Regions from separate parts of the Parazoarcus communis genome, predicted to be linked through region 3. Evidence: predicted binding sites of a transcription regulator. Region 3 holds the regulator's gene; each other region holds the start of a gene.

Region 1 (7,906 bases), 1.0 Mb from region 3:
CAGGGTCCTGATGGCGGCGGCATTAGCTCAGTTGGTAGAGCATTGGATTGTGGCTCCAAAGGTCACCGGTTCGAAACCGGTATGTCGCCCCAAGCTACGAAGGGCATTCGCCCAACAAGAAACCGTCCGAGAGGGCGGTTTTTTGTTGTCTGGCGTTTGTGCAGGCCATGGTGTGCGGGCGGGCTGGTCGAGTCGGCGACGACGTGGCTGGCGGTAGTGTCTGCGGTCCCGCAAGGTTCTGGCTAAAGATCCGGCGGAGGCTGCCGTTAGCACGGACACTGGCTGCTTCTGGAGTTCGAAGCGGAATCCGGGTTAAGAGCGGTTTGCGGAGATTGTCATGAGTAAAGATCGGTCCTTGTCCCTGCGCAGTCGCCTGATTGCGCTCACCGTCGCCACCGTCATCGGTCTGTGCGTGCTCTTTGTCGTCGTGCTCATGAGTGAGCGTCAGCAGTTGATGACAGACCGCCAGGAGAAGGTACGCAATCTGGTCGAGGTCGCACATGCCACCGTCTCCCATTTCGAGAAGCTGGCGGCGAATGGCACGCTCGAACTGGCTGATGCGCAGAAAGCGGCAAAGGAAGTGCTGCGCACGATGCGCTACGACAGGAACGAATATTTCTGGATCAATGATCTGAACGACCTCATGGTCATGCATCCGATCCGGGGTGATCTCGAAGGCAAGAAACTCGACCAGCTGAAGGATGCGAACGGAAAACTCCTCTTCGTCGAGTTCAACAGCGTCGTGAAGACAAAGGGTGCCGGCTTCGTCGATTACGTATGGGCCAAACCCGGATCCGATGCGCCGGTGCCCAAGGTGTCCTATGTGAAGGGCAGCGACGCATGGAAATGGGTCATCGGCACCGGCATCTATGTCGATGACGTCGACGCCATATTCAAGGCCAAGGCGCTGTGGCTGCTGGCGTGGGGGCTTGGCATTGGCGCCTTCATCGCGGTATCGCTGACCCTGGTCGGACGCTGGATTCTGCGTACGCTCGGGGGTGAGCCGGAGTACGCATCGCGGATTACCCGGGCCATCGCCGCGGGTGACCTGTCGAGCGATGTGAATTGTGCGCCCGGCGACACCACCAGCGTGCTGGCGGGCATGAAGGTCATGCAGCAGACGCTGCGCCAGATGATCGGGGAGATCGTCAGAGGGGCCGAACAGCTTGCTTCTGCGTCGTCCCAGATGCTGACCGCGTCGGAAGAGGTGGCCATCCAGTCGAGCCATCAGAGCGAGGCTGCATCGTCGATGGCTGCGGCCGTCGAGGAGATGACGGTCAGTATCGACCAGGTGGCCGAGAACGCGCATGAGGCGCACGCGATCACGGTTCATTCGGGCGAGCTGTCGGCCAAGGGTACGGGCGTCATTCAGAGCGCTGCGACCGAGATGCGCAACATTTCCGATGCGGTCAAATCCTCGTCGGCAATCATCCAGGACCTGGGCGAACAGTCGAACCAGATCACGTCCATCGTCAATACGATTCGCGAGATCGCCGACCAGACCAATCTGCTGGCGCTCAACGCGGCGATCGAGGCTGCACGTGCGGGCGAGCAGGGACGTGGTTTCGCGGTGGTGGCCGACGAGGTGCGCAAGCTGGCGGAGCGCACGAGCCTGTCGACGACCGAAATCGCCGGCATGGTGGACAAGATCCAGAATGGCACGCGCAACGCAGTGTCGAGCATGGAAGCCGGTGTCCGGCAGGCGGGCGCGGGCGTGGCGCTGGCGAGTCAGGCGGGCGCGTCGATCACCGAGATCCGGGACGGCGCGCAGCGCGTCATGGAAGTGGTGAACAGCATCTCCGATGCGATTCGCGAACAGGGCACGGTTTCCAGCGAGATCGCGCGCAACATCGAGCAGATCGCCCAGATGTCGGAAGAGGGCACGCGCGCGGTGCACAACACCGCAGAGGCTGCGCGCAACATGCAGAGACTCTCCAGCGGCCTGCATGCCTCGGTGAGCCGCTTCAAGATCGGCTGATTGCCCGGACGCCCTCGCTGGCGCATGTGCCAGCGATTCACCGGGTGCGCTGGCGCGCTGCTGCGGGCCGGGTGCCCGCGCAGCTCACCAGGGTTTGAATGCGAGCGGAAAACCACCGTGCGCGAAGAAGCGTGAGAGGTCGCGCAGCTCGTATTGCTGGCGCGGGCTTAGCGCGGCATGGATTGCACGTGCTGCGGCCACTGTGGCGGGTCTGAGGGGCTGCGAAGCGGTGCTGCGGATGGCAACCAGGAAGGGCACCAGGAAGGTTCGGTGAATGCGTGTCGCAGCGCCGAATACCGCGGCTGCGGCACGCAGCTCGTCGAGGCTGAAGGCGGCGCGCAAGGAGTTGTAGTAATCCTCGGTAAACAGCCTGGGCTGCCTCGCCGCATTTTCGGTGGCAAAGAAGGCCTGCGAAGCCTGTCGCCGCAGACGGCCGAAATCCACCAGATAGATGCCGCCGCCGGGCCTCAGGACACGCCGTGCCTCGCACAGGGTCTTTGACAGCGCTTCCAGACTGCCCAGATGGTGCAGCGACATGGTGGAGATCACCGCATCCACCGAGCCATCGTCGAATCCGCGCAGGGCGGTCATGTCGCCGGCGCACAGCCGGGTATTGGTGATGGCGTTGCGTGCCAGTGTTTCGCGTCCCAGGTCGAGCATCGCATCGGACGCATCGAGACCGATGAAGCGGGCGTCGGGGTTGAGTCGGGCAATGAAGGCCAGCTGGTTTGCCGGGCCGCAACCAAGGTCGAGTACGGTGGTGCCGGCGGCGATGACCACGCTGGCCTGGATCGCATGGTAAAGGTAGGTGTGGGCCAGGATGCCGTCTTCGCGCCCCGCCAGCATGAAGGCTTCGGCACTGGCGGGGTCGTCCATCACCAGCTCGGGTTCCGTGACGCGCGGCTGGCGCTGGCCTGAAAACAGGTCGAGCGCCAGATTGAGCAGCAGGGCAGGACTAGGCATCGGCGGCAGCCGTGTGGTCGCTCAGGCTCAGCCAGTGACGGCTCACATCGAGCATGCGGTTGGCGAACCCCCATTCGTTGTCGAACCACACCAGCAGGTTAACCATGCGCGGACCACAGGAACGGGTCTGGCTGCCATCGACGATGGCCGAGTGCGCATCGTGATTGAAGTCGATCGAGGCGTGGGTCTCGTCCGACCAGGCGATCAGGCCGGCAAACGGGCCTGCGGCAGCCTGCTGCAGCAAGGTGTTGATGTGCGCTGCTGACGCGTCGCGCTCGAGGGTGAGCACCATGTCGATGGCCGACACGTTGTGCGTCGGCACCCGGATCGCCTTGGCGTGCACGCGGCCGGTCAGCGCCGGAAGCAGCCGTTCCACCCCGCGCGCCAGACCGGTCGAGACCGGAATGATCGACTGCATTGCCGAGCGCGTGCGGCGAAGGTCGGTGTCGTGATAACCGTCGATCAGCGGCTGATCGTTCATCGCCGAATGCAGGGTGGTGAGCAGTACCTGCTCGATCCCGAGCTCGCGATGCAGCAGATCGAGCACCGGGACGACCGCGTTGGTGGTGCACGACGCATTCGAGACCAGACGTTCGGTGCCGGTGAGCGTCTCATCGTTGATGCCGTGCACGATCGTGGCGTCCACATCCGCGGCACTGTTGCCCGGGTGTGAAAGCAGTACGCGCCGGCAACCGGAATCGAGAAAGCGCTGCAGTGCGGCGCGGTCGCTGTACTGGCCCGAACACTCGACCACCAGATCGAGATCCAGGCCTGCCCAGTCCACGCCTTCCGGTGTGGTGGCGTGGGTGACCGCAATCATCTGATCGCCGATCAGCAGGGCGTCGTCATCGGCGACGACCCGGCCGGGAAAGCGGCCGTGGGTGGAGTCGAAGCGGGTGAGGTAGGCGATGCTGGCCAGATCGGCAGGCTCGTTGATGGCAACGACCTTGAAGCGGTCGCTGATCGACGATTCGTGAAGGGCGCGCAGAAAGCAACGGCCGATGCGACCGTAACCATTGATCGCGATGCGAAACGGGTTGGAGCGGGATGACGCCACGTTCGAGCCTGCCATGATGGGATGCGGGACAAGGGCAGGATTCTACAACCGATGCAGGGTCCGCCCCAGTTTATGGCACCCGCAAGCCCGCAGCTTCGCAACTCCGGGGGTGACTGACCTTGTTGGTCAGAGCGCAAGTGCTGCGGTTTGCTCGGCTGCTTGCGTCAGCAATGGGTGCAACTCCACCACGGTCCCCACGATGATCAGGCTGGGCGTCTGCAGCTTCGCGGCACGCACCTCGAATGGGAGCGACATCAGGGTGCTGGTGACGATGCGCTGCTGCGGCGTCGTCGCGGCATGCACGACCGCGGCTGGCGTGGTTCGCCACAGACCGTGCGCCACCAGCTCGCGACAGATGATGTCAAGCGCACCCAGGCCCATGTAGATGACGATGGTCTGATGGGGTCTGGCCAGCGCGTCCCAGTCGAGATCGACGCTGCCTTCCTTCAGGTGGCCGGTGGCAAACACCACGGTCTGTGCATGGTCACGGTGCGTCAGCGGAATGCCGGTGCTTGCCGCCATGCCTGCTGCAGCGGTGACACCGGGCACAACCTCACAGGCGATGCCGCTGGCGATCAGTGCCTGCATCTCCTCCCCGCCGCGTCCGAAAATGAAGGGATCTCCGCCCTTGAGACGAACGACCCTGAGCCCCTGAAGCGCGAGTTCCACCAGCAGCAGGTTGATCTCGTCCTGGGGCAGTGCATGCCTGCCGGCTTTCTTGCCCGCATAGATGCGCCGTGCGTCGGTGCGTGCCAGATCCAGAATGCCTTCGCCCACGAGCTGGTCATGGACGATGACATCGGCTTCGGCGATGCGCCGGGCCGCCTTCATGGTGAGCAGTTCGGGGTCGCCCGGGCCGGCGCCCACGAGGGCGACCGAGCCGGTTGCGGTGCCGGCGTGCCCGGGTTGGCGCGGTGCCGCCGGACTTGCGAAGGAGCCAGCAGATCCCCGGTTGAGGTGGATGAGCGAGGAGGACGCAGGGCGAAGCAGGGTGCTTTGGGTCATGGTCTTTATTCCCAGTCAATATCTGCTAGTTTTAGGATGACTGGACTTTATCCCTAAGTGCAGCATGGAAAATTAATTCACATCAAGGATCGCAAGTCGGCGCCGGTTCGATACTGATCGCATGATTTTTTCGTCTGTTCATGCGTTACGAAGGAGAGGGAAAATGCAGCATATGCGTTGGATTCGTCATGCCGCCGTGCTGGCTGCGCTGCCGCTGGCACTGACTGCGGCCTGGGCCGAGGAGACTCACAAGGATGTCTCGCCTGCCGAGATGAAGTACCAGGCGGGTGGCTCGCCGCTTGAGGCGGTCGAGATGTATCAGGACATCAACCCCAAGGCACCGTCGATGTCCAAGACCGAGTTCGACAAGGCCCGGCAGATCTATTTCCAGCGCTGTGCAGGCTGTCACGGCGTACTGCGCAAGGGCGCAACCGGCAAGCCGCTGACGCCCGACAAGACCCTGGCCTCGGGCACCGAGTACCTCAAGGTGTTCATCAAGTACGGCTCGCCCGCCGGGATGCCGAACTGGGGCACGTCGGGTGAGCTGACCGATGACGAAGTCGATCTGATGGCGCGCTATGTTCAGCAAACCCCGCCGCAACCGCCGGAGTTCGGCATGGCCGACATGAAGGCGACGTGGAAGGTGATCGTGCCGCCGGAGAAGCGTCCGACGAAGAAGATGAACAGCTACAACCTCGACAACATCTTCTCCACGACCCTGCGTGACAGTGGCGAAGTGGCCCTGATCGACGGCGACAGCAAGAAGATCATCAGCATCCTCAAGACCGGCTATGCCGTCCACATTTCGCGCACCTCGGCGTCCGGTCGTTACCTGTACGTAATTGGTCGCGATGCGAAGATCAACCTCATCGACCTGTGGCTGGAGAAACCCGACACCGTCGCCGAGATCCGTACCGGGCTCGAGGCCCGCTCGGTCGAAACCTCCAAGTACAAGGGTTTCGAGGACAAGTACGCGATTGCAGGCTCCTACTGGCCGCCGCAGTTCGTCATCATGGAAGGCGACACGCTCGAACCGCTCAAGATCGTCGGTACGCGCGGCATGACGGTGGACACGCAGGAATACCACCCCGAGCCGCGGGTTGCCTCCATCGTGGCTTCGCACTACAAGCCCGAGTTCGTGGTGAACGTGAAGGAAACCGGCAAGATCCTGATGGTGGATTACTCCAACATCCACGCCCTGAAGACCACTGAGATCGAGGCTGCACGCTTCCTGCACGATGGCGGGTGGGACAGCACCAAGCGCTACTTCATGGTCGCTGCCAACCAGTCGAACAAGATTGCCGCAGTGGATGCGAAGGATGGCAAGCTTGCCGGGCTGATCGACGTCGGCAAGATTCCGCACCCGGGTCGTGGCGCCAACTTCATCCATCCCAAGTATGGTCCGGTATGGGCGACCGGCCACCTCGGCGACGAAACCATTGCGCTGATCGGTACCGATCCCGAGAAGCACAAGCAGTATGCGTGGAAGATGGTCGAGTCGCTGAACGGGCAGGGCGGAGGATCGCTCTTCCTCAAGACCCACCCGAAGTCGACGAACCTGTGGGTGGACACGGCACTGAACCCCGATCCGGCGGTAAGCCAGTCGATCGCCGTGTATGACATCAACAAGCTCGACAAGGGCTTCGAGGTGTTGCCGATTGCGAAGTGGGCCGAGCTGGGTGAAGGCGCCAAGCGCGTGCTGCAGCCCGAGTACAACGTCAAGGGTGACGAGGTCTGGTTCTCCGTGTGGTCAGCCAAGAACCAGGAGTCGGCAATCGTCGTGGTCGATGACAAGACCCGCACGCTCAAGGCGGTGATCAAGGATCCGCGTCTGATCACGCCGACCGGCAAGTTCAACCTGTATAACACCCAGCACGACGTGTATTGATGCATTGAAGGCGCGACGCCGGTCGCGCTGCTCAGACGGCCAGGACTCTCGTCAGCGATTGTCCTGGCTTTTTCGTGTCTGCGGCCCACGGTCGGGGCTGGCCCCCGGCTGCCGAAGGGCACGGTTGATTCGGGTCAAGGCAGGCATGGTGCTCAGGCGTCATGCTGATCCCAGATGAAGCGCATACGGATAGCATGATGAAGCCGCCAGCACTGTTGATGCATGTTCTCGTTCTTGTCGGGCTCACCCTGATGTCCGTGTTCGCTTCGGCCACGCCGCCGCTTGCGGCCGAACGCGAACGCGTGCTGGTGCACATGGTTCGCCAGGACTGCGGCTCCTGTCATGGGCTGACGCTTGGCGGTGGGCTCGGGCCCGCGCTGACCCCCGCTGCACTTGCCGACAAACCGGTCGACGGACTGGTGGCAACCGTCATGTACGGGCGTCCCGGCACGCCGATGCCGCCGTTTCGCGGCATTCTCTCCGAACTCGAAGCGCGCTGGATCATTGATCAGCTGATGCACGGTTTTCCGGCCGATCGCGGGCTGGCGTTGCAGCGCGCAGAACGCTAGAAAGAAGCAGGAGTCGCTACATGTCGAAGGAAAACGTTCGCCTTTCCCCGCCGCTGCTATGGGGCATTCTGTTGCCGGTGATGGTGCTCCTGCTGTCGGCCTGCACCACGGCCGCGCCGGTACTGCGCGGTACCGGCGATCTTGGCGTGCTGATCGAGCGTGCCGACGGACGCGTGAAAATTGTCGATACCAGTGCGCGCGCCGTGCTCGCTCAGGTTGAAGGGCTGGGTGACCTGTCGCACGCCTCGGTGGTGTTCTCGCGCGACGCGCGCTATGCCTTCGTGTTCGGGCGCGATGGAGGCCTGAGCAAGGTCGACCTGCTGACCGGGCGCATCGTCCGGCGGATCATGCAGGCGGGCAACGCGATTGGCGGCGCGATTTCGCAGGATGGCCGCATCGTGGTGGCGCAGAACTACATGCCTGGCGGCATCAAGGCCTTCGATGCC
Region 2 (7,906 bases), 930 kb from region 3:
CATGGCGGAGGTGGTAGTTCTCTGTTCCGTCGGTGCCGAAGCCGACTTTGGCGTTGTTGGCCGTGGTGTCGAAGACCGACTTGGAAAACACCTGGATCGCACCACCGGCACTGCCGGAGGCGAACAGGTTGCCCGGGCCCTTGGCCACTTCGATGCGCTCGATGTCCTGCGTGTCGACGAAGTCGAGCCGGGTGAAACTGTCGGGATCAGACAGCGGCACGCCATCACGCAGCACCATGATCTCGCGTATGCCATAGGCGGCCTTGAGGCCCGCACCGCGGATGATCAGCCGGGCGTCGAAACCGCCGTTCTTGCTGTCGATGAGGACGCCGGGAATCTCCTGCAGCGCCTCCTTCATGTTGAACATCTTCTTCTCTGCCAGCGCCTCCTTGCCGACGACCGCGATCGCCTGCGGAACGTCTGCTGTCTTGCGTTCCTCACGGGTCGCGGTCACGCTGATCTCGTCGAGGATCGGGGCTTCTCCGCCGGCCGCATCCGAGGCAGCGGCAGGAAAGGCCGCGGCAATTGCCAGGCAGACGAGGCTGATTTTCGGGCTGCAATACATTTCCGGTACCTGTTCTCAAAGTGCTTTGAAGACTCGTCGATTCATGCGGAACGCGGCCAGATCGCGAACGAACACGCGCGGGCAACCGACACCTGGAGCGTTTCCGGGTGCATTCAGGCGCAAGACGCATCAGATCGTGCGGCTGGGGCGGGCCAGCGTCATGCGCATGGCGTACGACGAGAAATAATCAGGAGAGAGCAGGTGAAACGGGAGGGCCGCGCGAGAACGCTGCGAGCCAGACGGTGCGCAGGCGCGGGGGTTCGGAAGGCTGAACAAAGCGGGCGCTGCCATCGAAAACCGCCTCAAGAACGAGGGGCGACAAGCCTGGCAGCAAGGCTGCGTGCCCGGCGTGCGGCAGGCAGAACGGACAGGCATTGCGCTCGCTGCCGGTTTCGAGCGGGGTGTCACGCTCCTCCTCCGCCGACAGATCGACCAGGATCATGCCGCCGGTGGTGCAGATCTCCGTCCACCGTCCAGGATCGCTCGCGCGCAGCAGCGCCTGCCCTAGTACGGGCATGAGCGCGCTCAGCAGGATCACGAATATCGCGACCCGCGCAGCAAGCACCTGGTGATGGAAACGTCTGATCATGAACAGAACGGGACTGAATCGGAACGGTGGAAACGCGCCGGCCGAGCTGACACCGCACCCAGTGCGGATGTCCGGCTGACCGGCCCGGGTGATCAGTGCATCTTGTTCATCTGCATGCCGCCGGCCGCGCTGTTGAGCGGACGCACCGGCGCATTGATCTCAACGCTTTCACGCTTGCCGTCCTTGCCTTCGACGACAACGGTCAGCGGCACCATGTCACCCTCTTTCACCTGTGCATTGAGGTTGATGAGCATGACGTGATAGCCGCCGGGCTTGAGCTCGACCGCCTTGCCGGCCGGCAGATCCAGACCGGGAATGGCGCGCATCTTCATCACATCCTTCTCCATGACCATCTCGTGCACTTCAACCACTTTGGCTGCGGGCGAACGAACCTCCACAAGCTTGGCATCCACCGGCGACGTGATCTGCATGAATGCACCGGTCGCTTTCTGTTGCGGAACGGTAGCGCGTACCCAGGGCTCAGTGACGGAAACCTGCGCAAAGACGGCAGACGAAATCAGTGCAGCACACAGCGAGGCGACGATCTTCACTTTCATGGTGTTCTCCTTAGGGGCGGGATGAAGCTGTTTGAATCAGGGTCTGCACATCGGCCGCAACGGATTCGGCCGTACTCTGGTAGGACACGGCGAGGCGCAGGCGCCCTGCCGGATCAAAAACGTAGCTCGTTGCGGTGTGATCCATCGAGTACGAGCCGCCAGTCGGCACCTTGCGATAGAAAACACGGAATTCGTCGGCAACCTTGCGGGTTTCCTCGAGACTGGTATAGAGCCCGAGGAAGTCGGGGTCGAACGCAGCGGTATAGGCCTTGAGTACACCGGGCAGGTCGCGCTCGGGGTCGACACTGACAAAGATCACCTGCAGCCTGTCGGCATCGTCGCCGAGCAGTTGCCGCACCTGCGCGGCGCGCGACAGTGCAGTCGGGCAGATGTCCGGGCATTGGGTGAAGCCGAAGAACATCATCACGACCTTGCCGCGAAAGTCAGCGAGACTGCGGGTCGCGCCGTCGGGGTCGAGCAGGCTGAAGTCGTGGCCGAAGTTGGCGCCGGTGATGTCGGTATTTCTGAAGCTGACCGTCTCCCTGTTGCAGGCGCTCAGCGCCATTGCAATGAACAGCCCCATCAACAGGACGAGCAGCGTACGCAGCAAGAAGGTCCGCGCCAGTGCGGCGTGGAAGAAATCGTGTAAAGGCATGAATACCTCCGGAATCGGTGATTGCACAGCGCACGCCGCGCACAGGGTGCGGGCAGCACGCGTTCAGCGACGATCAGGAGGCAGCGGGTGGCGCGCGCGGACTCGAAGCCGTCCACGCAAACAGTGGCCGGGGAGCGGAGAAGAAAAGCGGGGGTTCAAGCGCGGCCATGCCGATGACGGCAAATCCGGCGGACAGCTCAGGTGGCAGACCGAACGAGCCTGCGTGCGGACAGCAATAAGGGCAGGATGCAGTGGACGCGCCGGGCGCGTCGTCGCCTTGTTGCCCGCTGTCCGCATCGACCGCAATCCATTGCATGCCGGACGCCGAGCACACCTCAATCCAGCGCTGATGGCCATCCCCGAGCACCGTCATTGCCTGGCTCACCGCAGGCGCAAGCGCACCGAGCAGGATCGCAAGCGTTGCGAACCAGGCAGCAAGGCGGAACTGGCGTCTTCGGATGAACATCAATCAGGGTCGGGGCAAAGGGGCTGGCGTGCAGACTGGCAGGGTGTCCGGTAATGTCGGCCGATTATAGACGTTTCGACACAATGAAACTTGACCCAGATCATTTAATGCTGTGCGACGCGCGCCTGCAGCACTGCGCACAGACAGTCCTGAATGGCACAACGAGGTGCCGGTTCCCCGGTCACCCCGTTGTCACACCCGAACCGGGTCGGGCGCAGAATCAGCGAACAGGCGCCGAGCCGATCAGCCCAGCCACTTGCGCGCGTTGCGGAACATGCGCAGCCACGGCGAAGCGTCCGGGCTCTCGTCGATCATCCACTGCGGTGCCCACGACATCTGCAGCGTGCGAGCGGTGCGCTCGGGGTGCGGCATCATGATGGTGAAGCGGCCATCTGCCGTGGTGAAGCCGGTTGCACCCAGCGCCGAACCGTTGGGGTTCTGCGGATAGGTTTCGGTCGGCTGACCATGGTTGTCGACATAGCGCAGCGCCAGCAGCGCCTTCTCGCGGTCGGCTTCAGCCGCGAACACCGCCCTGCCCTCGCCGTGGCTGACGACGATCGGCATGCGGCTGCCGGCCATGCCGGCGAGCAGGATGGACGGGCTGTCGACCACCTCGGTCATCACGAAGCGGGCCTCGAACTGCTCGCTGCGGTTGCGATGGAAGGTTGGCCAGGCGTCTGCACCCGGAATGATCGGTGCGAGGTGAGCCATCATCTGGCAGCCGTTGCACACGCCCAGCGCAAAGCTGTCAGTGCGCCCGAAGAAGGCTTCGAACTCTGCACGCAGCCTGGGGTTGAACAGGATGGACTTGGCCCAGCCCTGCCCGGCACCGAGCACGTCGCCATACGAGAAGCCACCGCAGGCAGCCAGGCCGTGGAAGTCGAGCAGTTGCTTGCGGCCGGACTGCAGATCCGACATGTGGACATCGACCGGCTCGAAGCCGGCACGCTCGAAGGCCGCTGCCATCTCGAACTGCGAGTTCACGCCCTGTTCGCGCAGCACCGCGACCTTGGGTCGGGCGCCGGTGGCGATGAAGGGCGCTGCGACGTCGTCCTTGACGTCGAAGGACAGCGCGACCGACAGACCGGGGTCGGTCGCATCCGCGAGACCATCGAACTCCTGCTGCACGCACTCGGCGTCGTCGCGCAGACGGGCGATCTGGTAGCTGGTCTCGGACCAGGCCTGCATCAGCTCGCTGCGGCTGGCGGCAAGGATACGCTTGGCACTGCGCCAGAAGCGGATTTCGTCCTTGTCGTTGGGCTCGCCGATGAAGTGATAGGTCAGGCGGGCTTCACGCAGAATCTCGGTGATCTTCGAACGCTCGTCACGACGGATCTGGATGACCGCACCGAGTTCTTCGGCAAACAGGCCGGAGATCAGCTTGTCATCGAAGCGGCCCTTGAGCATGTCGGGCTTCTTCTCGAGGCCATCGACATCGTTCATGTAGGGGTCGTAGCAGACGGTGTCGAGCACCAGCGACAGGCCGCACTTGCTGGCGAACGCCATCTCGCACACGGCTGCGAACAGGCCGCCGTCAGAACGGTCGTGATAGGCCAGGATCAGGTCTTCGCGACGCAGACGCTGGATCGTGGCAAAGAAGGCCGCGAGCTGCTCGGGGTCGACATCGGGTGCATGCTCACCCACCGAGTTGAAGACCTGTGCCAGCACCGAACCGCCGAGGCGGTTCTTGCCATTGCCAAGGTCGATCAGCATCAGCTCGGTTTCAACACCTTCGGGCAACTGCAGTTGCGGCGTCAGCGTGCGACGGATGTCGGTCACCGGCGCAAACGCGGTGGCGATCAGCGACAGCGGCGACACCACCTGCTTGTCCTCGCCATTGTCGGCCCATGCGGTGCGCATCGACAGCGAGTCCTTGCCCACCGGGATCGACACACCGGCCTTGATACAGAAATCCGACACCGCCTTCACCGTGTCGAAGAGCTTGGCGTCCTCGCCGCGATGGCCGGCAGCTGCCATCCAGTTGGCCGACAGTTTGACGTCGCCCAGGTCGGCAATATCGGCCGCGGCGATGTTGGTAATCGCCTCGGCCACAGCCATGCGTCCCGAAGCCGGCGCGTCGACGCAGGCCAGCGTAGTGCGCTCGCCCATGGCGAAGGCTTCGCCGCGATAGCCCTGGAAACTCATCGCGGTAACCGCGACGTCGGCCACCGGCACCTGCCACGGTCCGACCATCTGGTCGCGCGCGGTCAGGCCGCCCACCGAGCGGTCGCCGATGGTGATCAGGAAACGCTTGCTTGCCACGGTCGGGTTACGCAGCACACGCAGGCCGGCGTCCATCAGATCCATGCCGGTCACGTCGAACGGCGGCAGATGGACGGCGCGGCGCGAGACGTTACGGGTCATCTTCGGCGGCTTGCCGAGCAGGACCTGCATCTCCATGTCGACCGGCTTGTTGTCGAAATGACGGTCGCTCACGGTGAGGTGACCGTCAGCGGTCGCGGTACCAAGCACCGCGAAGGGGCAGCGCTCCCGCTCGCAGAAGGCGCGGAACTGGTCGAGGCTTTCCGGTGCGATCGCGAGCACGTAGCGCTCCTGCGATTCGTTCGACCAGATCTCGCGCGGGCTCATGCCCGGCTCTTCGATGTGCACTTCGCGCAGTTCGAAATGCGCGCCCAGGCTGGCGTGGTCGGCCAGTTCCGGCATCGCGTTCGACAGACCACCCGCGCCGACGTCATGGATAGCGATGATGGGGTTGGCCTCGCCCTGCTGCCAGCAGGCGTCGATCACTTCCTGGCAGCGGCGCTGGATTTCGGGGTTGCCGCGCTGCACCGATGCAAAGTCGAGATCGGCAGCGTTGGTGCCGGTCGCCATCGACGAGGCGGCACCGCCGCCCAGGCCGATGAGCATGCCCGGACCGCCAAGCTGAATCAGCAGCGTGCCCGGCGGGAAGGTCGGCTTGTGCGATTGCTGTGCCTGGATGCTGCCCAGACCGCCGGCAATCATGATCGGCTTGTGGAAACCGCGCACCTCGCCCTGCACTTCCTGCTCGAAAGCGCGGAAGTAGCCGGTCAGGTTGGGACGGCCGAATTCGTTGTTGAAGGCTGCGGCGCCGATCGGCCCTTCGATCATGATGTCGAGGGCGGAGGCGATGCGCTCGGGCTTGCCGTAAGGCTTTTCCCACGGCTGCTGATAGCCCGGGATGTTCAGGTTGGAGACCGAAAAACCGGCCAGGCCCGCTTTCGGGCGCGAACCGCGACCGGTCGCACCTTCATCGCGGATCTCGCCACCGGCGCCGGTGGCTGCGCCCGGGAAGGGCGAAATGGCGGTCGGATGGTTGTGGGTCTCGACCTTGGCGAGGATATGGGTTTCCTCGCTGTGGTAAGCGAAACGACCTGCTGCGTCCGGATACAGGCGCTCGATGGTGGCGCCCTCGATGACCGAGGCGTTGTCCGAGTAGGCCACGACCGTACCTTGCGGATGGGCCTTGTGGGTGTCCTTGATCATGCCGAACAGGGTCTTCTCCATCGGACGGGCATCGATCACCCAGTCGGCGTTGAAGATCTTGTGGCGACAGTGCTCGGAGTTCGCCTGGGCGAACATCATCAGTTCGACATCGGTCGGATTGCGTGCGATTCGGGTGAAGTTCTCGACCAGGTAATCGACTTCGTCGTCCGACAGCGCGAGCCCCAGCGTACCGTTTGCCTCTTCCAGCGCAGCGCGGCCGCCACCGAGAATATCCACCGAGGTCAGCGGCTGCGGTTCGTAGTGATGGAACAGGGCGTCGGCCTCGTCCATCTTCGCCAGCACCGACTCGGTCATGCGGTCGTGCAGCCTCGCCAGCAACTCGGACCGGGCATCAACGCCCTTGCCCGCCAGCGTGAAGGCCGTACCGCGCTCGATGCGCACGACCTTGTCGAAACCGCACTGATGCGCGATATCGGTCGCCTTGGAAGACCACGGCGAGATCGTGCCCAGACGGGGAACGACCAGCATCATGGTGCCGGCCGGCGCCGTCGGCGTCTCCGGCGTGGCACCGAGCAGATCGACCAGACGGGCGGTCTCTTCGGCGTCCAGCGCGGCATTCAGTTCAACGAAATACCAGTGCTCGGCGGCCAGCCCCTGCAGTTTGGGCAGCACTTCGGCCACACTGCGGGAGAGACGATCCAGGCGGGACCGGGAGAGCGCGGCAGCGCCACGGAGCTTGAGGATTTGGGTCATGTCTGTCGAAACGCGAAAAAAGAGGTACCGAACAACGGCAATCGGAAGCGCGGAATTATACCCGAGGCGCTCCCTCCCCCGACGCGGATGAAGCGTCTGTGACAAAGCTGCGCGGCTAGAAGTACGGGGGATCAGCTAAAATGCGCCTTTGTCTGCCCGCCCCACGCCCGATGAGCGCCTCCGTTTCACGTTTCGCGAGCGATGATTCACCCTCGATCGGGTGGTTCGTCTTCCCTGCCGCAGTGTGCGCACTGTGTGCAGCAGTGCTGGCTGCGCTCGGCCTGAACGAGACCTGGTTCATCGCCTGGAACACCGCTGCAAGCGGCATCGCACCGGGATTCGTGTGGGCCGGCATCACCAACCTGGCCTCGACGCTGGGCGCCTTCGCGTTGATCACGCCTGCACTTGCGTGGCGCCCGCGCTGGCTCGCAGCCACCCTGCTCGCGGCCCCCGTCGCCACCCTGTATACCCACGGCCTGAAACAGCTTTTTGCCGAACCACGCCCTGCCGCCGTTCTCGCGCAGGATCAGTTCAACGTTGTCGGCCTGCCGCTGCGCACCGACTCCTTTCCCTCCGGACACTCGCTTACCGCCTTCGTCATAGCGGGCGTGATCGTGCTCTGTGCCAGCCCTGCGGTGCGCCGCCAGTGGGCGTGGGTCGTCCTCGCGGCTGCGGTTCTGATGTGCTTTTCCCGCGTCGCCGTCGGTGCGCACTGGCCGCTCGACCTGTTTGCCGGGGCGGCGGGTGGATGGCTGAGTGCGGTCATCGGCGTGCGCTGGTCCGCTCACTGGCGCTTCTGGGAACGCCGACGCGGCGTGCAGACCATGGGGGCGCTGATGATCCTGGTCGCCGTGCTGCTTGCGTTCGAGGACCTCGGCTACCCGGAAGGGCTGTG
Region 3 (7,906 bases):
AAGCAAGAGCACAGGCAAACGGCCTGCATCGGGCAGGACCGGAAGGCGTGCCGAAGATTTCAACCCGGGACAGGTCGTCAAGCGCGCCATGCGCGAACTCCATGACGGCGTGGAAGGTACGGTGGATCCACTTGGAATGGCCGCGCCGCTCGTCCATGCCCAGCTTGCATGGCTGGCGCATCCACAGGAACTGGCGGAGCGCTTCACCCGACTGTCGACGGACCTGTGGAAACTGCAGCTGCACTCGGTCAATCGCATGCTCGGGCTGGCGAGTTCGGACCCGATACGTCCTCACTCCGACGACGCGCGTTTTGCCGATCCCGTATGGACGGAGTATCCGACCTGGGATTTGAGCAAGGAGTGGTACCTCGCTTTCACCCGCAACATGCAGGACATGCTTTACGACACCCCCGGGCTGGCGAGCAAGGAGCGCAGGCGGGCGGCATTCTGGTGGCGTAATCTGCTCAACGCGATGGCCCCCACGAATTTCTTGTGGACCAATCCGGTAGCGATGCGCAAGGCCGTCGAAACCAACGGTGAAAGCCTGACCAATGGCTTCAAGAATTTCCTCGAGGACCTCAAGGCCGGTAATGTCCGGATGACCGACCCGGACGATTTCCATGTTGGCGAGAATCTCGCCACGACGCCAGGCGAGGTGGTCTTTCGCAATAACCTGCTGGAGGTGATCCACTACGCGCCGACGCAGCCAAAGGTGCATGCGAAGCCGATCGTGATCGTCACGCCGTGGATCAACAAGTTCTACATTCTTGACCTGGTGCCGCGCAAGAGCATGATCCGCTTCCTCCTCGATCAGGGGATGGATGTCTTCATTACGAGCTGGAAGAACCCCGGCGCGTCCATGCGCGATTGCAGTTTCGACGATTACCTCACCGAAGGCGTGCATGCCATCATCGAGTGCGCGCGAAGCTTCACCAGGCAGGACAAGGTGCATGCAGTTGGCTACTGCATCGGAGGCACTGCACTGTCGATGTACATGGCATGGGCAAACCGCCATTTCCCTGAGGACCAGGTGCCGGTTGCGGACTGGACCCTGTTGACCACGCTCGTCGATTTTCACAAGCCGGGCGACATCGAGGTGTTCATCGACGAAGCCAGCATCCGCTACATCATCGACAACATGGCCAGCAAGGGCTATCTCGATGGCAAGGAAATGGCTTCCGCATTCCGCCTGCTGCGCTCGAACGGCCTGATCTGGCATTACGTTGTGCAAGGCTGGCTGTACGGCGAAACGCCGCCGCCATTCGACGTGCTGTACTGGAACATGGATACCACGCGTATGCCGTACGCGATGCATTCGTGGTACCTGCGCGAGCTTTACCTGAACAACAAGCTGATCCATCCCGACGCACTCGAGGTGGCGGGTGAGCCGCTCGATCTCGGCCGTATCACGCAGCCGCTCTACGTCGTTTCCGCAGAGGACGATCACATCGCGCCGTGGCTGCAGACTTTCCGTGTGATTAACCATGTCACCGGTCCCAAGCGCTATGTGCTCTCGAGCTCAGGCCACATTCTTGGCATCGTCAATCCGGTCGTCACGCCGCCCAAGCGCAAGTTCTGGGCCGGTGAAGCGCATCGCTCGGATACGGCCGAGCAGTGGCGCAATCGCACTGAAGAGCAGGCGGGCAGCTGGTGGACCGACTGGATGGACTGGGTCAAACCCCACGCCGGAGAGCTGATCGAGGCGAGGCCGGCGGCAAGCGAGCAGTTTCCTTCGCTCGCACCGGCGCCGGGAACCTATGTGCTTGAGTCCTGAGTGCGCTGGCGCGTGAAGGCTTCGGCTTTCAGCACCCGGGTATCGTGAAAGACGGCCTCTTGTTCGTTCAAGAGGCCGTTGCTTTTCGGGGGACGGCAAGGACTTGAGCGGGCGAAGTGCTACCCGCTGTAGCGCGACAGTGCCTGCGGATTGTGAAGCGTGATGCGCTTGCCGTGAACGGTGATGAGACCATGGTCTGCCAGGTCGTGAAAGATCCGCGAAAGGGTCTCGGGCGTCAGGTTCAGCCGTGACGCGATGACCTGCTTGCTCGTGGGCAGGGAGATGTCGCAAGCCTTGGTGCCATCCTCTTCGGTTTGCTGGAGGAGGTAACCGATCACGCGCTGTGTGCTCGAGCGCAGGGAATAGGTTTCTACGTCGCGCACCATGTTATGCAGGCGGACCGCCATGCCTGCCAGAAGCTTGCGTGCAAACTGCGGATCCTGATCGATCAGGTCGGATACGACGTTCTGGCCGATATGAAGCAGCGACATGTCGGTAAGCGCTTCGGCAAAAACGGGGTAGGGGCGGTTCATGAACATCACCGCTTCGCCAAAGCTTTGCTGCGGGCCGACGATCTCGACCACTTTCTCGTTGCCCTGAGCTGACGAGAAGCCGAGCTTGAGCTGCCCTTCGGTGACGAAATAGAAACCGTGGGCAACGTCGCCGCGCTGAAACAGCAGTTCACCCTTGCCCAGGCGGCGTTCGCGGGTATAGCGTGCAACACGTTCCAGCTCACTCTCCGACAGCTCCCCGAACAGGGAGATCTGACGGAGCTGGGTAAGGATGTCTGCGGCGGTCTGGTTCATTCCGTGCTCCTGCATTTCACTTTCGATTCTAGCCTGCGTGGCTGAATCCTGTTTGTTCTGTCATTGTTCGGCGCCCGACCAGGGCGCACCGGTCAGCATTTTCCCCGAGGAGGAACGAAAGATGTATCAGGCGATCAAGCACATCCACGTCACCTGTGTGATTCTGAGCCTTGCCGGCTTCGCGCTCAGGGGAGTGTGGATGCTTGTTGACAGCCGTCTGCTCACACATCGTCTGACGCGCGTCCTGCCGCATGTGGTCGATACCGTGTTGCTTGGCAGTGCGATCACGCTGGCGGTGATGATCGAACAGTACCCGTTGCAGGCACCGTGGGTGACGGCCAAGGTCATTGGCCTGATCGTCTACATCCTGCTGGGCGCCGTTGCCCTGAAACGTGGCCGAACGCGCACCGTGCGCGGGGCTGCGTTTGTTGCTGCGCTGCTCGTGTTCAGCTGGATCGTGTCGGTCGCGCTCAGCAAGAACGTCGGCGGCTGGTTCGCCGTCTTTGCCTGAGCGCGACAGTCCGGCGCTCAGCGCGCGCCGGGCTGGTGCTGAATGAGTTTCTTGAGACCGTCGTTGTCGAGAATGCGGATATGTTTCTGCTGCACCGCGACGAGGCCGTCTTCCTGAAAGCGGGAGAAGGCACGCGAGACCGTTTCCAGCTTCAGGCCCAGATAGGAGCCGATCTCTTCGCGGGTCATGCGCAGGTGAAACTCGGCGGCCGAGAAGCCACGAGCGGTGAAGCGCTGCGACATGTTGAGCAGGAAGGCCGCCAGACGCTCTTCCGCGCGCATGGAGCCCAGCAGCATCATCACGCCGTGATCGCGCACGATCTCGCGGCTCATGACCTTGTGGAACTGGTGCTGAAGGCCTTCGATCTCGCGGGACAGTTCTTCCAGCTTGGCGTAGGGAATGACGCAGACCTCGCTGTCTTCGAGCGCAACCGCATTGCACGAGTGGAACTCGGTGCTGATGCCGTCGAGCCCGATGATCTCGCCGGTCATCTGGAATCCGGTGACCTGCTCGCGACCATCTTCGAGCAGAACGTCGGTCTTGAAGGAGCCTGCACGGATCGCATAGATGGCTTCGAAGAGTTCGCCTGCGCGATAGAGCGGCTGCTGACGCTTGATCTTCCGACGCCCGCCGACAAGTTCGTCGAGGCGGTTGAGTTCAGTGTCAGTCATGCCGAACGGCAGGCACAGCTCCAGCAGATTGCATTGTGAGCATGCGGTTTTGAGCCCCGCCGCGGTGATCGGCACCGTCGCCTTCATTTGCACTGTAAACTTGCTCCGATTCCGGATTGGGGGTAGTCAGAATGTTGCCGTTGATCCAAGTCAACCACAAAACGCCGGCTTTCTGCCATTGTTAAGTAACACATCGACGCAGCCAGACCATGACCAGCCAGACAGACCTAATCTTTGATCCCCAGTTGATTCGACGATTCGACATCAACGGGCCTCGCTATACGTCGTATCCCACCGCAGACAGGTTTGTGGAGGCATTCGATGCACAAGCACTGACAGACTGGCTGGGAAAACGTGCCGTTGGCGGTGTGAGCCGACCGCTGTCATTATACTTCCACATCCCCTTTTGTAACACGATCTGCTATTACTGCGCCTGTAACAAGATCATCACCAAGGATCATGGCAGGTCTGCCAAGTATCTGAATTACCTGGAAAAAGAGATCGAAATGCAGGCGGCGGCCCTGGGGGGGACACGTCAGGTCACGCAGTTACATCTCGGGGGTGGAACGCCGACCTTCCTCTCGCACGCGGAGATGCATCAGTTGATGGATGCGGTCCGCAAGCACTTCAACCTGGTGCCGAATGGCGAGTACTCGATCGAGGTCGATCCGCGCAAGGTGGATTTCGACACCGTCGAAATGCTGGCCAACCTCGGCTTCAATCGCATGAGCGTCGGCGTGCAGGACTTCGCCGAGGACGTGCAGATTGCGACCAACCGCGTGCAAAGCGTCGAAGAGACGAAGCTCGTCATCGACGCGGCGCGGGCAACCGGCTTCAAGTCGATCAGCATGGACCTGATCTATGGTCTGCCCAAGCAGAATGTGATCAGCTTCAACCGCACGCTGGAGCAGGTGCTCGAACTCTCGCCCGATCGAATCTCGCTGTACAGCTACGCGCACCTGCCGGGACTGTTCAAGCCCCAGCGCAGGATCATTCCGATCGACCTGCCGTCAGCGGACTCCAAGCTTCAGATTCTGCAGCTTGCCATCCGTCGCCTGACCGACGCCGGCTACGTCTATATCGGCATGGACCATTTCGCGAAGCCGGATGACGAACTGACCGTGGCGCAGCGGCAGGGGCGCCTGCACCGCAATTTCCAGGGCTATTCGACCCAGGCCGAGTGCGACCTGCTTGCCTTCGGTGTGTCGGCGATCGGCAAGATCGGTCCGGTCTACGCGCAGAACGTCAAGACGCTCGACGAGTACTACGATGCCCTCGATCGCGACGAGCTGCCCGTACTGCGCGGCATTGAGCTCACCGCCGACGATCTCCTCCGGCGCTCGATCATCCAGGCGCTGATGTGCCATTTCGAGCTGTCGATCGAGTCGATCGAGATTGCACACCTCATCAAGTTCCATGAGTACTTTGCTGACGAGATCGCCGACCTCAAGGAAATGGAAGAGGCTGGGCTGGTGAAGATCGACAAGGACTGGATCAGCGTGCTGCCCGCGGGCCGTCTGCTGGTGCGCGGGATTGCGATGTTCTTCGATCGCTATCTGCGCTCGGATCGCGAGCGCGCCCGTTACTCCCGGGTGATCTGACCGGGCGGGGAGGCGCGGTGCAGCGTAGAATGCGCGCACCGCATCAAACGCTTCATAGCTGATTGAACATGCCCGAAACCGGTTATCTCGCCGTCTTCCTGATCGGCCTCCTTGGAGGCACTCACTGTGTATCGATGTGCGGCGGCATTGTCGGAGCGCTTACGGTACAGGTGCAGACGCCATCGAGTCGCAGTCGGCAGTGGCCGATTCATCTCGCCTACAACCTTGGCCGGATCACCACCTACACCTGCATTGGTGCCGGACTCGGCGCGCTGGGCTCGGTCGGCATGCTCTACGATGGCGTTCTGCCGGTCCAGATCACGCTCTACGTGCTCGCGAACCTCATGCTGGTGGCGCTCGGGCTCTATCTCACCGGATTCACCAAGCTGCTCGTTCCGGTAGAGCAGCTCGGTCACCGCCTGTGGCGCCGCATTCAGCCGCTGAGCCGTCGCTTCCTGCCTGCCCGCTCGGTCAAGCAGGCCTTGCCGCTTGGCCTGCTGTGGGGCTTCCTGCCTTGCGGACTGGTGTATTCGGTGCTGGCGACTTCCCTGGTAACCGGCTCTGCGCTGCGTGGTGGGGGGCTGATGCTGGCTTTCGGGCTTGGCACATTGCCCAACCTGATGCTGGCCGGCATGCTGTTCAAGCGTTTTCGTGACATCACGCGCAATGGCAAGGTCCGCTTCGCCTCGGGCTTGCTGGTGCTCGGCTTCGGCGTGTTTGGCCTGTTCCACGCCCAGACGCTGGGCGGGCAACTGTGGAGCGGAGTGGTGTGCGCGGTCTGAGCGCCGCCTTCAGAGCAATGGTTCAGCGCTGACGCGAGGTCTTACTCGCTCGACAGTGCGCGAAGGATCGGACAGGGGGCGGGGGCATCAGTGCGCTGACAGCACCCAACCAGTTCGGTGAGCGCGTTGCGCATTTCCTGCATCTGCCGGATGCGGGCATCCAGCAGTTCGATCTTGCTTCGCGCCAGTGCGCGCGCGCGGTCGCGGTCGGTGTCCTCGTTGAGCGCCAGCAGGTCATCGATTTCTTCAAGCGAAAACCCCAGTTGCTGTGCCCGGCGAACCGCGCGCAGACGGGCAAGTTCGCGCTCGCCATACACCCGATAGGCGCCGCGTTTCTGCTGAGGTTCTGCGAGCAGGCCACGGCGTTGATAGTAGCGGACGGTTTCCACGCCCACGCCTGCTGCCTTTGCAAGTGCGCCGATCGTAAGCCCCTTGCTTGTTTGCTCATTCATTGCTTGACTCCGTACATGAGTACGGGGTTTACACTGCGCTCTATCGAATCGTCCCGCAAGGGAGAAACTCAATGACCGCACAATCAACATCATCGGCAGGTCCGGCGCAATCAGCGTCCGCTAACGCAACGCTTGAACTCGCCATCAGCGGCATGACCTGTGCTGCATGTTCCACCCGCCTCGAGAAGGTGCTCAATCGCCTTCCCGGTGTCGAGGCCACGGTCAATCTTGCAACCGAGCGTGCAGTCCTCCACTTTGAGCCTGGCGCGCTTACGCTCGATGCGGCGAAAGCAGCCGTCGAACGTGCCGGATTTGGTGCGAGCGAGGCGGCCACCATTGTGCGTGAAGAGGCCCGTGCGAAGCAGAAAGCGGCGTGGGACGTCGAATTGCGGCATTTCTGGATTGCTGCGGCGCTCACCCTTCCTCTGGCGCTGCAGATGCCGGCCATGTTCGGCCTGTGGCCGGGCGGTGAGGTGCAGCACGACCTTGTACCGCGCTGGCTGCAGCTGTTGCTGGCAACGCCCGTCCAGTTCTGGCTTGGTGCGCGCTTCTATCGTGGCGCCTGGGCCTCGCTGCGCGGTGGCGGTGCGAACATGGACGTCCTCGTCGCGCTCGGCACCTCAATGGCGTATTTCTACAGTCTCGTGGTGACGCTGGCTGGACGGCACGATCTGCACGTGTATTTCGAAGCCTCGGCGATGATCATCACCCTGATTCTGCTCGGCAAGCTGCTTGAGGCACGGGCCAAGGCCCGCACCACGGCAGCGCTCGATGCCTTGCTGCGCCTGCAGCCGAAAATGGCGCGTATCGAACGCGATGGCATGCTGGTCGAGGTGCCGGTCGAGAGCCTGTCACCGGGTGCGGTGTTCGTGCTGCGCCCGGGCGATGCCGTACCGGTGGATGGCGTGGTCGAGGAGGGCAATTCGGCCCTGAACGAAGCCATGCTCACCGGAGAAAGCCTGCCGGTGGACAAGCAGCCGGGCGACAAGGTGTTTGCCGCCACGGTGAATGGCGATGCCGTGCTGCGTTGCCGTGCCACCGGCGTGGGTGCCAGTACCCTGCTGGCGGGCATCATCCGCCTGGTCGAGCAGGCGCAAGGCTCGAAGGCGCCCGTGCAGCGTCTGGCGGACCGCATTGCGGCGGTATTCGTCCCAGTGGTCGTGGCCATTGCCAGCCTCACCTTTGCAGCATGGTGGCTGTGGTCGGGCGATTTCCAGCTGGCCCTGATCAATGCAGTGGCAGTGCTGGTGATCGCCTGCCCGTGTGCGCTTGGCCTTGCAACGCCGACGGCGATCATGGTGGGTACGGG
Region 4 (7,906 bases), 1.9 Mb from region 3:
GATTGCCGCACGCGAAGGTCACACCCTGCCCGAAGGCTATGGCGTGGACCGCAACGGCGAGCCGACCCGGGACCCCGCCGCGATTCTCGACGGTGGCGCACTGCTGCCATTCGGCGGCTACAAGGGCTCGGCGCTGTCGATGATGGTCGAACTGCTCGCGGCAGCACTGACGGGCGGCAATTTCTCCTTCGATTTCGACTGGTCGCAGCATCCGGGTGCGAAAACACCGTGGACCGGCGAACTGCTGATCGTGATCGATCCGTCAAAGGGTGCCGGCAGCAATTTCGCCCAGCGCACGGAGATCCTCGTCAGGGAAATGCAGGACGCAGGCCAGACCCGCCAGCCGGGCGATCGCCGCTATCGCCAGCGCGCCGAATCCGCGCGCGTCGGCATTGCGATCGATACCTGCGAACTGGAGAAGCTGCGCGCGCTGGCCGGCGAAGGCTGAAGCGAAACAATGCAGAAAGGGGGCCAAGGCCCCCTGCATTTCAAACCCCTTGAAGCCTACTTCGAGAACGGCTGTGGCCGCGGTGTCGTATCCGACGAAGGTGGCAGGATCGGCAGTGCAAAACTTGGCTGATCGCCGGTCAAGGTCTTCAGGAAGGCCACGATCTTGGCATTCTCCGCATCGGTGAACTTCTTGCCCAGCTGCAGGCGCCCCATGATGTCGACGGCCTCGGCGAGCGTGTTGGCCGCACCATCGTGGAAGTACGGATAGGTCAGTTCCACGTTACGCAGGGTCGGCACCTTGAAGTTGAAGCGGTCCGCGTCCTTGCCGGTCACATCCGCACGGCCGCCGGCAGTGGCCTTGGTTTTGTAGGGCTCGACGATACCCATCTTCTGGAAGGAGTTGCCGCCCACGGCCTCACCGTTGTGGCAGGCAACGCAGCCGCTCTCCTTGAACAAGGTGTAGCCCGCCAGTTCGTTTTCGGACAGCGCATCGGTCTTGCCCAGCAGCCACTGGTCGAAGCGCGAGTTCGGCGTCACCAGGGTTTTCTCGAACTCGGCGATGGCGAGCGTGACCTGATCGATATCGATCTTGTCCTTGCCGAAGACCTGCCTGAACTCGCGGACGTAGCCTGGAATGGTCTCCAGCACCTGCACGGCCAGGGTATGCGAGAAGCCCATTTCGCCAGGGTTGGCGATCGGGCCACCGGCCTGTTCCTTGAGGTCGGCCGCACGGCCATCCCAGAACTGTGCGAGGTTCAGGCTCGAGTTCAACACCGTCGGCGAATTGATCGGACCTTGCTGCCACTTGTCGCCGATCGAGGTGGGAATGTTGTCCGTGCCACCCATCGAGAGGTTATGACAGGAGTTGCATGAAATGAAACCTGACTTGGAAAGGCGGGGATCGAAGTAGAGCTTCTTACCCAGGTCAACCAGACCGAGATTGATGTTGGCTGCCGGCTTGATGACCTGAATGGGTTCGTCCGCCGGTGCCGCTGCAGCGCTGGCAGAGATGCCAACGGCAACAATGGAAGCGACGAGGATTTGGAGTCTCATGCTGAACACCTCTAACTGATGAAAAGCTGTTGCAAACGCGATTGCGTGCAAGATACGCTCCACAACTTTCCAGGTATTGACATAACTCAATGTTTTTATTGTAGTTTTTTGCTATACATTGCATAGACAAGTCCTATAGCCAGAGCCATGAAACTTACTGCCTTGAGATATCTCGTGGCCTTCGCCGACGAAGGCTCCTTCAGTCGGGCCGCAGAGCGTTGCCAGGTCAGCCAGCCAACACTCAGTGTTGCGCTTCAGCAACTGGAGAGTGAACTCGGTGTGTCCCTCATCGAGCGCAGCAAGGGACGTGTCGCCCTCACCGACCTCGGCAGGCAGGTCGTCAATCAAGCGCGCAAGGCGCTCGACGATGTCAAACGCATCGAACTTGTGGCCCGTACCGGCAAGAATCCGCTGGCTGGCGACTTTCGCCTTGGCGTGATCCATACCATCGGCCCCTACCTCTTGCCCGAACTCATCTCGGCCATGAAGAAGGTCGCCCCCGACACACGCCTCTACATCGAGGAAAGCATGACCGCACTGCTCGCGGACAGCCTCAAGTACGGCACCATCGATGCGGCAATCATTGCGCTGCCGTTCGACATGCCGGGCATCAGGGTGCACCCGCTGTATGACGAAGAGTTTCAGGTCGTGGTACCCAAGGGGCACCGTTGGTCAAGGCGCAAGAAGATCGCGCGTCACGAAGTGGGCGACGAAGACGTGCTGGTGCTCAAGGCAGGCAACTGCTTTCGCGAACAGGTGCTCGACGCCTGCCCCGAGATGAGCCACGCAGACGGCTCGGCGCTTGAAGGGCATTCGATCGAGACCGTACGCTGCATGGTGGCATCGAACTATGGCATTTCCGTCCTGCCTGCCTCATCGCTGGGTGGCGTGTATCGCAACGACATGGTGACGGCCATCCCCTTCGAGGCCCCCGCGCCCTCACGCCGGGTTGCAATCGCCTGGCGTGACGGTTTCACCCGCACCGAGGTCGTCGACGCCATCATCGGCGCCGCCGGCATGATGAAGAACCCGTGCTATCAGGCCATCGAGCCTCCGGATCAGAAGCAGGATGCCGCCTGCGCGAGCCCGTCGCTAGCGTGTTGATCCGTGCCGCACAGAACACACATCTGCTGCAGGACACGTAATTCGAGCAACTGGGGCTGACGGCGTTCGCCGCGGTGTTCCCGGGTTGATGATTGCCGTGCGCCATGTTGTTCTCGGGCGGATACCAGACACAGTTGCATCGTCTGGTATGTTCACGGTCATGACGACAATGATTTCCATCTCCAGCTTATCCAAGACCTACGAAGGCGGTTTTCAGGCACTCAAGACCGTCGACCTCGACATCCGGCAGGGCGAGATCTTCGCGCTGCTGGGGCCCAACGGCGCGGGCAAGACAACGCTGATCAGCATCGTGTGCGGGCTGGTCAACGCCTCGACCGGCACGGTGAAGGTCGGCGGCCATGACATCGTGGCGGACTACCGCGCGGCGCGGGAGCTGATCGGGCTGGTGCCGCAGGAGCTCACCACCGAAGCCTTCGAGACCGTGTTCTCGGCCGTGAGCTTCAGCCGTGGCCTGTTCGGCAAGCCGGCCAATCCGGCCTACATCGAAAAGGTGCTGCGCTCGCTGTCGCTGTGGGACAAGCGCAACAACAAGATCATGACGCTGTCGGGCGGCATGAAGCGGCGCGTGCTGATTGCCAAGGCCTTGTCACACGAACCCCGGGTGCTGTTCCTGGACGAACCGACCGCGGGCGTGGACGTCGAATTGCGCCGCGACATGTGGGCGCTGGTCAGCGAACTGCGCAAGCAGGGTGTCACGGTGATCCTGACCACGCACTACATCGAGGAAGCCGAGGAGATGGCCGACCGCATCGGCGTGATCACCCGCGGCGAGATCATCCTGGTGGAAGACAAGGCCACGCTGATGCACAAGCTGGGCCGCAAGCAGCTCACCGTGCAACTGCAGGAGGCCATCGACACCATCCCCGAATCGCTTGCGGCCTATGGGCTCGAACGCAGCGCCGAGGGGCATGCGCTGGTGTTCACCTACGACGCCGAGCGTGCGCAGCACGGGGTCGCCGCGTTGCTGCGCGATCTCGCTGCGGCGGGCATCCCCTTCAAGGACGTGAACACGACCCAGAGTTCGCTGGAGGATATTTTTGTGGATCTGGTGAAGGAAGAGCGATGAACCTGCACGCAATCAATGCCATCTACCGCTTCGAGATGGCCCGCGCCCGGCGCACGCTGACCCAGAGCATCATCTCGCCGGTGATCTCCACCTCGCTGTACTTCGTGGTGTTCGGCGCCGCCATCGGCTCGCGCATTCCGCAGGTCGACGGGGTGAGCTACGGCAGCTTCATCGTACCCGGCCTGATCATGCTGGCGCTGCTCACGCAGAGCATCGCCAACGCCTCGTTCGGCATCTACTTTCCACGCTTCACCGGCACCATCTACGAAGTTCTGTCGGCACCGGTGTCCTATCTGGAGATCGTCATTGCCTATGTGGGGGCAGCCGCCACGAAGTCGATCATCCTCGGGCTGATCATCCTCGCCACGGCCGCGCTTTTCGTGCCGCTGACCATCCAGCACCCGCTGTGGATGCTGATGTTCCTGGTACTGACCGCGGTCACCTTCAGCCTGCTCGGCTTCATCATCGGCATCTGGGCTGACGGCTTCGAGAAGCTGCAGCTAGTGCCGATGCTGATCGTCACCCCGCTCACCTTCCTCGGCGGCAGTTTCTACTCGATCAACATGCTGCCGCCGTTCTGGCAGACGGTGACGCTGTTCAATCCGGTGGTGTATCTGGTCAGCGGCTTTCGCTGGAGCTTCTACGGCATTGCAGACGTCAGTCCGATGCTGAGCCTGGCGATGACCCTGTTCTTTCTCGTCGCCTGCATCGTGACCGTCGGCTGGATCTTCCGCACCGGCTACCGCCTCAAGCCCTGACAGGGTCAGGGCGGAGCGGGCCGCCCCTGCACTAGCGCTTGCTGCTGTCGACCTCGCATTCTGGCACGGTATTCCAGCGCTCCGGCGCGCAGTATTTCCAGCGCGCCTTCTCGCGACAGGCGATGCGCGGAAAGAACGACTCGGCGTCGCACGCGGCCAGATCGGCCTTGAGCGACGCCAGCCATGAGTGCGCCGGTGATGCCGGTCTGGGCGCAGGCGCCGGCTGCGCGGGCGCGGCCTTGCGCTGCACGGTTTCGGTGGATTTCGCCCTGGGCGCGGGTTTTTCGGGCTCAACAACGGGATCCGGCGGCGAGGCTGGTGTCAGCTCAGGCTGCGCCACAGCCTCGTCCGTCGATGCAGGCGGCGCCAACGCAACGGTCTCCTCCGCCTTTGCAGTCGCTTCAGCCTCGGCTTCCGCGTGAAGCTCGGGGGACACTGGAACACCCTCTGGCTGCACAGCAGCTGCAGTCTCCGGCGCCGGCACAGGGGCTTCGTCAGCAGCGCTAAAGAGATAGAAACTCCCAGCCGCAAGCAGCAGCACGAGGAGTGCGGCCGCCAGAACCCGCTTGCGCCCGGTGGAGGCCGCTGCATTTCCCGTCACTGCGCCGGCGGCCGGGGCCACGGTCTGCGCGACGCCCGCAAACACATCGTCCACCGTGTCGGCGGGTGCAGGGGTCGGCGGCATGAAGTCGGGAATGATCGTGTCTTCGGCATGAAAATCGGGCGTGTCGACGCCGGCTTGCCCCGCATCCCAGGGCAGCTCGTAAGGCGAAACGCCCGTGTTCGCGGCCACCTTCGTACGCGCGCCACAATGGCTGCAGAAACGGGCATCGGACCGGACCTCATTTCCACAGGCAGAACACTTCATCACAGCACTCATTTCGTTGACGCCAACATAGTGCAAACAATATTCATCGACCGCAACCGCATCGTCCGCTCCGCCAGCGCACCCGGGTGACGGCTCACCCCGGATACCTGCATTCGCGCCCGCGCAGCAGCGTCTTACCAAGGACATACAAGACAGCTGCATTGCTGCCGGAAAGTCCGTGTACCATCCGGGGAACGCCCCACAGACGACACCTAACCAATGCCTGCTTCCGAAGCATTCTCGCGTCGTCACCTCGCACTGGCATTCGCCATTCTCATGCCATTTATGGCGCTCGCGCTGCAGCTACGCCTGTGGACCTCGATTGAGCCGCTTGCCTTCATGCTCTTCTATCCCGCGCTGGTCGTCAGCAGCTGGATCGGGGGACGTTCGGGCGGCACCATCGCCCTGATCCTGTCCATCGTGCTTGCCGACTGGTTCTTCATGGAGCCCCTGCAATCGCTGCGCGTCGACAACCCGACCCATATCGCGAGAATCGTCGCATTCTCCCTGATCGGCATTCTGATCATCTATGCGCACCACCGCTTTCAACTCCGCACCGAGCGCTATCAGAACACCACCGAAAACATCGACGACGTGGTCTGGGTGCTCGACGCGGAGACTCAGCGCCTGCGTTACGTCAGCCCATCGATCGTCAGGCAGCTCGGGTTCGCGCCCGCCGAGATCATGGCATTACCCATCGAGAGCGCCCTGACCCCGACCATCGCAGCGCAGGTGCGCAGTCTGGCGGTGGGCGACACCGCGCTCGGCAACTCGGTTACCGAGGAAGTCAGAAAGACGCGCAAGGATGGCTCGACAGTCTGGACCGAGGTTGTCATGACCCAGGCGCGCAATCAGAGAACGGGCAGGCAGGAGGTCCACGGCGTCAGTCGCAATATCACCGCACGCAAGTACGCCGAAGAGCAGCTGAAGCTCAGCGAGCAGCGGATGCGCAAGATGCTCGACAACATCCCCACCGCGATTGCGTGCTGCACGCTCGGAAGCAAGGCCGAGATCGTGTTCCTGAACCGGCAGTTCGTGCGCATTTTCGGCTACAGCCTCGACGAGATCCCCGACCTCGGCACCTGGGAGCAGCTGTCCTGTCCCGACGAGCAATCCCGGCGCAACCTGGCGCTGCCGTGGAAAATGGCCGTGGGCACGATCCCCGGCGAAAGCGCCGAGGGCATGGAATCGCGCATCCTGTGCAAGAACGGGTCGATGCGCGATGTCCTGATCAATGCCGACCGGCTCGAGGACATGATGCTGGTGTCCTTCACCGACATCACCGAACGCAAGCAGGCCGAGCAGCGCCTGCGCCACATGGCGCAGCACGATCCGCTCACGGATCTGCCCAATCGCGTCCTGTTCGACGAACATGTCGGCGTTGCACTCGCCACCGCGCGCCGCGACGGAAGCCGGTTCGGCCTCATGTTCATCGACCTCGACCACTTCAAGAATGTGAACGATACGATGGGCCATCGCATCGGCGACCTGCTGCTGCTCGAGGTCAGCCAGCGCCTGCGCCAAACCGTGCGCGAATCCGACATTCCCGCGCGTCTCGGCGGGGATGAGTTCGTGGTGCTGCTGCAACACGTGCACCACGCCGGCGATGCCCTGCGGGTTGCAGAGAAAATCCGGACCCGACTCGGCGAGCCGTTTTCGATCGAAAACAATACCTTCTCGATTTCAGCCAGCCTCGGAATCGCGATCTATCCCGATCACGGCAAGGATTCAATCAGCCTTGCACGCAATGCAGATACCGCGATGTACCACGCCAAGCAAAGCGGACGCAACGCGATCGCCCTCTCCGAATCCGGCGCGGCTGCGTGACGGATCCAGAGCCCGGCCGCACGCCCTCAGCACCACCTCGCTCCGCGGCAAGCGCCAGCGCACGAGAATGATTGAGTCCCGACGCGGGAAGCCCGGATACCGGGTTGCGCATCATAGGTCTGCAGTCGCTCAGTTGTAACCCAGTTGGACCACATCGATCAGCTCGGGGCGCTCGGCGCAGTCCGGCGTCATCGATGTGCACGGCGCGGTCTGTGCAGTCGCCAGCGCAAACGAGCGAATGGCATTGATCTGGGACATGTCGGCGTTAAGGGCGCTGGTGGCAACTTGCATAGTTTTGCTCCTGAATGTGAAATCAAATGTAATCACGAGCGCTGCCGGCAAACACTTCCGCAATAAAAGTATTTACACAAATGTTTCTGTTAAACAATGACTTGCAGCACTCAAGGGGTGCCATTCTTGTCCCAGTGCCAAGCCTTTTCAAACGAAATAGAATACGAAGATCATGAGTTAAAGGAATGAATCATGCGTCGTCGCATCCCGAGCATCGAATCGCTGACGGCCTTCGAAGCCTCCGCCCGCCATCTCAGTTTTACGCGGGCGGCGGACGCGCTGTCACTGACGCAGAGTGCAGTGTCCAAGCAGGTGGCAGTCCTCGAGGATGATCTCGGCGTGCGCCTGTTCAACCGCATCAAGAAGCGCATCTCGCTGACCGAGGCGGGGCAGCTCTACTTCAGGCAGGTCGTCGACGGGCTCGACCGCCTCGAGCGCGACACGGTGTCGATCATGACCCACCGCGGC

What was found. Region 3 encodes FNR, which switches genes on or off when oxygen is low (the NO sensors DNR and NnrR bind a similar motif). Its sites were predicted from a motif close to TTGANCTAGNTCAA; they were not measured.
Region 1: CEW83_RS06755 (nitrite reductase) is a predicted target of FNR. The motif match lies at 5,076-5,089, and genes of this name have one in related genera.
Region 2: CEW83_RS06295 (DUF2946 domain-containing protein) is a predicted target of FNR. The motif match lies at 2,923-2,936, and genes of this name have one in related genera.
Region 4: CEW83_RS14295 (cytochrome-c peroxidase) is a predicted target of FNR. The motif match lies at 1,580-1,593, and genes of this name have one in related genera.

Annotation. Positions count from the first base shown of each region.
Region 1 covers NZ_CP022187.1:1,483,282-1,491,187, reverse strand. Annotated here, with positions in the region: tRNA gene CEW83_RS06780 (tRNA-His) at 17-92, shown strand; gene CEW83_RS06775 (methyl-accepting chemotaxis protein) at 338-1,978, shown strand; gene CEW83_RS06770 (class I SAM-dependent methyltransferase) at 2,063-2,941, opposite strand; gene CEW83_RS06765 (type I glyceraldehyde-3-phosphate dehydrogenase) at 2,934-4,013, opposite strand; gene cobA (uroporphyrinogen-III C-methyltransferase) at 4,125-5,003, opposite strand; gene CEW83_RS06755 (nitrite reductase) at 5,167-6,891, shown strand; gene CEW83_RS06750 (c-type cytochrome) at 7,089-7,460, shown strand; gene CEW83_RS06745 (cytochrome D1 domain-containing protein) at 7,481-7,906, shown strand, end outside.
Region 2 covers NZ_CP022187.1:1,374,934-1,382,839, forward strand. Annotated here, with positions in the region: gene CEW83_RS06275 (TonB-dependent receptor) at 1-565, opposite strand, end outside; gene CEW83_RS06280 (DUF2946 domain-containing protein) at 753-1,154, opposite strand; gene CEW83_RS06285 (copper chaperone PCu(A)C) at 1,247-1,711, opposite strand; gene CEW83_RS06290 (SCO family protein) at 1,722-2,366, opposite strand; gene CEW83_RS06295 (DUF2946 domain-containing protein) at 2,440-2,832, opposite strand; gene purL (phosphoribosylformylglycinamidine synthase) at 3,076-7,011, opposite strand; gene CEW83_RS06305 (phosphatase PAP2 family protein) at 7,182-7,906, shown strand, end outside.
Region 3 covers NZ_CP022187.1:444,107-452,012, forward strand. Annotated here, with positions in the region: gene CEW83_RS02180 (PHA/PHB synthase family protein) at 89-1,774, shown strand; gene CEW83_RS02185 (Crp/Fnr family transcriptional regulator) at 1,894-2,580, opposite strand; gene CEW83_RS02190 (SirB2 family protein) at 2,702-3,091, shown strand; gene fnr (fumarate/nitrate reduction transcriptional regulator Fnr) at 3,109-3,849, opposite strand; gene hemN (oxygen-independent coproporphyrinogen III oxidase) at 3,972-5,363, shown strand; gene CEW83_RS02205 (sulfite exporter TauE/SafE family protein) at 5,432-6,145, shown strand; gene CEW83_RS02210 (MerR family transcriptional regulator) at 6,187-6,597, opposite strand; gene CEW83_RS02215 (heavy metal translocating P-type ATPase) at 6,669-7,906, shown strand, end outside.
Region 4 covers NZ_CP022187.1:3,151,273-3,159,178, forward strand. Annotated here, with positions in the region: gene CEW83_RS14290 (Ldh family oxidoreductase) at 1-448, shown strand, start outside; gene CEW83_RS14295 (cytochrome-c peroxidase) at 505-1,503, opposite strand; gene CEW83_RS14300 (hydrogen peroxide-inducible genes activator) at 1,651-2,607, shown strand; gene CEW83_RS14305 (ABC transporter ATP-binding protein) at 2,768-3,694, shown strand; gene CEW83_RS14310 (ABC transporter permease) at 3,691-4,452, shown strand; gene CEW83_RS14315 (hypothetical protein) at 4,484-5,245, opposite strand; partial or broken gene CEW83_RS21775 (hypothetical protein) at 5,282-5,482, opposite strand; gene CEW83_RS14320 (diguanylate cyclase domain-containing protein) at 5,540-7,147, shown strand; gene CEW83_RS21085 (hypothetical protein) at 7,277-7,438, opposite strand; gene gcvA (transcriptional regulator GcvA) at 7,631-7,906, shown strand, end outside.